DNA from 2 places in the Salinivibrio sp. PR5 genome. Region 1 is predicted to be linked to the other one. Evidence: predicted binding sites of a transcription regulator. Region 1 holds the regulator's gene; the other holds the start of a gene.
The links. Region 1 encodes CRP, which controls carbon source genes, mostly activating them, when cyclic AMP is high. Its sites were predicted from a motif close to TGTGANNNNNNTCACA; they were not measured.
Positions count from the first base shown of each region.

Region 2: a site for CRP is predicted at 1,526-1,541, ahead of ectA (diaminobutyrate acetyltransferase). Genes of this name have one in related genera too.

Region 1 is NZ_MUFK01000005.1:79,809-82,995, forward strand. It holds gene BZG82_RS03555 (phosphoribulokinase) at 1-668, shown strand, start outside; gene crp (cAMP-activated global transcriptional regulator CRP) at 920-1,552, shown strand; gene BZG82_RS03565 (hypothetical protein) at 1,681-2,547, shown strand; gene BZG82_RS03570 (DUF1338 domain-containing protein) at 2,599-3,187, opposite strand, start outside.
Region 2 is NZ_MUFK01000003.1:38,915-42,101, reverse strand. It holds gene cspE (transcription antiterminator/RNA stability regulator CspE) at 14-220, shown strand; gene BZG82_RS02180 (bacteriohemerythrin) at 386-1,384, shown strand; gene ectA (diaminobutyrate acetyltransferase) at 1,745-2,302, shown strand; gene ectB (diaminobutyrate--2-oxoglutarate transaminase) at 2,314-3,187, shown strand, end outside.

The DNA of each region.
Region 1 (3,187 bases):
ACTTTGGCCCCACGGCCAACGACTTCCCACGCCTTGAGCAATTTTTTAAAGAATATGGCGAACAAGGCACCGGCAAGTATCGTCGTTATCTACACACCTTTGATGAAGCCGTGCCTTATAATCAAATGCCGGGCACCTTCACTCCCTGGCAAGATCTGCCTGAAAATACCGACGTATTATTTTATGAAGGCTTGCATGGCGGAGTGGTGGATGGTGACGTCAATGTCGCCCAACATGTTGATTTACTGATCGGCATGGTGCCTATCGTTAACTTGGAGTGGATTCAAAAGTTTGTCCGCGATACGCGCGACCGCGGCCATTCCCGCGAGGCCGTTACGGACTCCATTGTGCGTTCCATGGACGATTACTTGCACTATATTACGCCGCAGTTTTCTCGCACGCATATTAACTTCCAACGCGTCCCAACCGTAGATACATCTAACCCGCTGAATGCAAAAGGGATCCCGTCACTCGACGAAAGTTTTGTCGTGATCCGCTTTCGTGGCATGAAGAACGTCGATTTTCCTTATTTACTGCAAATGATCAGTGGCGCCTTTATGTCTCGGCACAACACGCTGGTCGTGCCCGGCGGTAAAATGGGATTTGCGATGGAGCTGATTATTCGCCCCTTGATCCAACAGTTGATTGAGAAAGGCAAGATAGGTTAAGCGCCGTAGCGCACTTAACGTGTATTACTTCTCAGGTCGTGATCTTAGCCACATTTTTGCCGAATTTTTAGGCGGTTGGCTTAGATCAAAATCAAGAAATCCAGATAGAAAAAAGATACACTCTTGTTAACATACAGTGAGCTTGTAGCCTGCGCCAAGACCTCGTATTCTGTGCATTGGACTGATGGGTTTCCATTCAGACAAAGACAGGACGTCGTTGCCGGGCAACACATGCAGAGGAAATAAGTTATATGGTTCCAGGAAAACCTCAAACAGACCCTACACTCGAGTGGTTCCTTTCACATTGTCATATTCACAAGTACCCGTCCAAAAGTACTCTGATCCATGCAGGGGAAAAGGCGGAGACCTTGTACTACATCGTGAAAGGTTCTGTGGCCGTACTAATCAAAGATGAAGAAGGCAAGGAGATGATCCTGTCTTACCTTAACCAAGGTGACTTCATCGGCGAACTTGGTCTGTTCGAAGAGGACCAAGAGCGCACCGCATGGGTACGTGCGAAATCACCTTGCGAAGTGGCAGAAATTTCATTCAAGAAATTCCGCCAGCTGATCCAAGTTAACCCAGACATTTTGATGCGTCTCTCCTCTCAGATGGCGCGTCGCCTGCAAGTGACCAGCCAGAAAGTGGGAGACCTTGCCTTCCTGGACGTGACCGGCCGCATTGCACAAACCCTACTGAACTTGGCGAAGCAACCTGACGCCATGACTCACCCTGACGGCATGCAAATCAAGATCACGCGTCAGGAAATCGGTCAAATTGTTGGCTGTTCGCGTGAGACGGTTGGGCGTATCCTTAAAATGCTGGAAGAGCAGAATCTTATCTCAGCTCACGGTAAAACCATTGTGGTTTACGGCACACGCTAATCCTCGCGTGTTGCGATAAAACCGGCGCTTTTGCGTCGGTTTTTTATTTTTATTGACTGGAAACTCATTACCTAAGTTCTACACTTCAAAAACGACCCATCTAACAACTGATTAACAGGATGTCGTTTATGAGAAGCTTACGTCACACCCTTGCTGCATTGCTACTCGCGGCGGTTTCTTCAACTGCTGCGGCGAATATCACCATTGTCCACCCAGAACCACGGGCTGGCTCTGCCCTCGATTTATACGCTATCGACTTGATTGAGTTTTTAGCGGAAAAATCGGGTAAGTCTGTCACGTTACAGCCCTTTCAAGGCCAAATTGGCTCTCAGTCTCGTAAAGTAGAAATGCTGAAACAAGGACGACTGACGGTAGATTGGCTCGGGGCCGACCGTACCCTTGAGTCAGAATTACTTCCCATCCGTTATCCAGTTTTTCGGGGTCTATTAGGCCATCGCTTGTTCATTACCAATCAAGCCACCGAACCCAAGCTTGCACAAATCAGTGACCAAGCAGGGCTCAATAATCTGACCATGATCCAAGGGCAAGGCTGGGCGGATGTGAAGGTCTTGCAGTCGGCGGGATTTCGGGTTCGAGAAATATCAAGCTTTGAGAATATCTTTAAAGCCGTCGATACCGGACGGGCTGACCTCTTCCCGCGTGCTTTGATTGAGCCTTTTAGCGAGCTGGCAGAGCGACCTCAATATGCAAATCTGTTGGTCGATCCGCACTTAATGCTGATCTATCGCTTCCCGATGTTCTTGTTTGTATCGCCCCAAAACCCAGAGGTGGCGACCATGCTCAATGATGCCTTTGCGGCCGCCTATCAAGACGGATCCTTCATCGAATTTTTTGAGAATGCGCCTCTGGTAAAAGAGACCTTTGAGAAAGCCAATATTGGTGAGCGCACCTTTATTCGCGTCGACAACCCACATCTGAGTAATGAAACTCAGGCGATTGACGATAAATTCTGGCTCGATATTGAAAGTCGCTAAACACAGCCACCCAAAAAAGGAGAGCATCGCTCTCCTTTTCTTCTCTCGCCACTATTGATGCGTACTTTCAAAGATTTTATCAGCCGAGGCGGCGACAAAACCTTGATAAAGTTCACCGTCCGGAAGCGGATACCGTTTCGCAAACTCGTAGAACCCCCCCGGAATATCATGGCGTGCATCGCTAAATTGCACCGGCACGCGATCAGCCATCGTCGAGGATTGCTCCAAAAAGACTGATGCATCCCCTTTGACCTCCCCGCCAGATTCGTTAATGGTAAACCCATTTTGGCGCAAGGTATCGTTGACCGCTTGACAGCTATCATGGTTGTTCAGCTGATTCACGCTGACGGTAAAGTGGTTCGCCCCATAGCCATGCGCTGCCACCCAAGCTGCATATTCACTTTCATCCGCTAACGTCTTGTAGGTTTGCCAATCCAACTCCCACAAACGTCCTTGATGAAGAAAATCGCTCCCTTTCAGCGCATCATCATCCACATTCGCCACTAAGTCGCGCACGATAGATTGCAATCTTGTCGAGCATTGGCCGACCATCAATTCACTAATAAACACTTTCGGCATCAAAGGGTCGGGATGCTCGTAGTGACGTGCGTTGAGCTTCTTCGCTTCAAAGGTGTACTCA
Region 2 (3,187 bases), on a different contig from region 1:
TTCAGGAGACATCATGTCTAAAGCTAATGGTACCGTTAAGTGGTTTAACGAAGAAAAAGGTTTCGGTTTTATCCAGCAAGAGAACGGTCCAGACGTATTCGTTCACTTCCGCGCCATCGTTGGTGAAGGCTTCCGCACTCTAGCAGAAGGCCAACAGGTTGAGTTCGATATCGAGCAAGGTCAAAAAGGCCCACAGGCAGCGAACGTAACTCGCCTGTAAGCTAAACCAGATTTAAGAAGAAAAGGCGCCTTTAAGGCGCCTTTTTTTGTATGCGTAATCTCTCACTCCCCGCAAAAACGTATAAAAAATTCTACAAATCACTCAGCAGCAAAACTCGCCGTTTACTATGCTTTTAAAACAGTTAGCGCTTTGGCAGGAGGGAGTATGCTATCTCGGTGTTTAGTGGTAGATGATCATGAGATGATTCGAGATACCATAAGTTTGATGGCACAAGCGCTAGGGATCAAATCCGTTATCACGGCGGCCGATGGTGCTGAAGCTATATCAAGGGCCTTTCACGAACAACCTAGCTTAATTATCACTGACCTACAGATGGAGCCTATCGATGGTTTGGAGATGCTTAGGCTTATCCGTAGTGGTCGCTACCACCTACAGCACGATGTCCCGATCATCATTCTCACCGCAAATGCCTCCCAATCAGTGATAAGCGAATGCATCCGCTATGATGTTGACGCATTCATGGTTAAACCCGTTAGAAAACAAGACCTCGAAAATCGCGTTCAACAGCTAGCCAAAGATACCAAATCCAAAAAGCCACCAAAATACTACTTTGAGATGTATCAGGCCGATCCAGCTAAATCGACCGATTTTGAGCACAATGGGGCCATTGTCTTCACTGAAGAAGAGCAGGAGAAAATCGAAAACATTTCGGACACAAGCCCGACAATTGATACAACAGCACCCCCTGTTACGCCTGAACAAGCGACAGCAAAGAGCAAAGACAGAAAGTTTATTCGTTGGCAGGACAAATACTCTGTGGGGCACTCAGAACTCGATGCCAGCAACAAGCAATTACTGGCTATCATCAATGACACCTATGAGGCTATCGCGTACCATCATGCCGATGGTGAAAAAGGAGATTTTGATGATCTCGCCCAGCGGTTTCGAGACTACATTGTGTCCCACTTCCAGCTAGAAGAAGACATTCTTCACGATCTCGCCTACCCCAAATACAAACAACATGCAGCCATCCATGAACGTTTATCACGGCAAGCACATTATGTGTTACTGCAATGCCAGGCGGATCCTGAACTGTACCCTTCAGTCTTTTTCAAGTTTTTGCGTTACTGGTGGGTACACCACGTCGTCAAAGAAGACAGACAATATCGCGAATTCCTTAGCCAGTCGCCTCAATCCGCCTAGTCACCCTATTAGATTCACAAGCAGCAAAGGTGACTAGGCTTTTTGTCTATTAAAATCTATTTTGTGTCTATTTTTAATAGCCAACCGTTTCACCTCACTCAACTCCAACTGAGACGAAGTCCAAGCCGCTCCTCCCATCTTTGTGGCATGAGTCACACCAGATTGAGAATCGTCAATACATTTAGGCCAGTAAATGTTATGCATCAAAGCATTATGATTAATAAAAAATTTAACATTAACAAATCTCATAAATATCATAAAGTTACACTGTAGTGACAAACCGATTAGCGCAACCCGGGGTTGATAAACAAAATCCATCGCCTATTATGTATAACGAATTCGTTAGAGTACAAAACAATTATGTGGCGATCAAAAACGACAGATACGGCAGTTCTTGAAAACGAAGTCCTTGACCGTAAACAGATAAAACCGAGCACGCGGTTTGTGTTTCGTAAGCCATCAATTCGTGATGGTGGCGACATCTATCGATTAATCACTCAGTGCCCTCCGTTGGATGTGAACTCCGCCTACTGCAACTTCTTACAGGCAACGCACTTTAAAGAGACCTGTGTTGTGGCAGAGCGTGACGGCGACATTCACGGCTTCGTCTCTGGCTACATTCGTCCAGAGCAACCAGACACATTTTTTGTGTGGCAGGTAGCCGTATCGCCCAAAGCACGTGGAGAAGGGCTTGCCCTATCAATGGTCGAAGCGTTACTAGCGCGCAAAGTGTCACAAGACATCCGATTCATTGAAACCACAATCACTGAAGACAACGCCGGTTCTTGGGCGCTGTTCAAAAAGGTAGATCGCCTCTACGGTACAGGTGGTCAGCGCTCAGTGTTCCTTGATGAACAAGAGCACTTTAACGGTGAACATGACACCGAATACCTTTTCCGAATTCCACTCAAAAAATAACAGGATGAGTTATGGATATCTTTAAATCGCAGGAGTCAAATGTTCAATGTTACGCTAACAACTTCCCCGTCGTGTTTGAAAGCGCGAAGGGCTGTTGGATCACTGGCGTTGACGGCAAGCGCTACCTCGATTTTCTTGCTGGCGCCGGTTCGCTTAACTATGGACACAATAACCCGACGCTTAAAAAAGCGCTGATTGAGTACATCGAGAAAGATGGCATTACCCACGGCTTGGATATGCACACCGGTGCAAAAGCACGCTTTCTCGAGGTATTTAAAGAGCACATCTTGGCACCACGTAACTTGGACTACAAACTCCAGTTCACCGGTCCAACCGGTACAAACGCTGTTGAAGCGGCGATGAAGCTGGCACGAAAAGTGACAGGTCGTCCGAACATCGTTTCATTTACGAACGGCTTCCACGGCTGTACCTATGGCGCACTCGCTGTGACCGGTAATCATCACCATCGCGGTGGTGGCGGTATGCCTGTGAATAACGCGGTAACACGTATTCCGTATGATGGCTATGCCGACGTTGACGGTCTCACACTGTTCGAAACCATGCTAAACGATGCATCAAGCGGCCTAACAGGTGGAGATAAGCCTGCCGCAGTTCTGCTTGAAGTCGTTCAAGGTGAAGGTGGTCTCAATGCAGCTTCCAATGAATGGCTACAACGCCTAGAAAGTATCTGTAAAGAGCATGGCATCTTGATGATCGTCGATGATATTCAAGCTGGCTGTGGTCGTACTGGTACTTTCTTTAGCTTCGAGCCATCAGGTATCAACCCAGATATCGTGACCTTGTCGAAGTCGATTGGTGGTTATGGCCTACCAATGGCACTGGTTCTACTGAAACCTGAGCTGGATCAATGGGCACCTGGCGAAC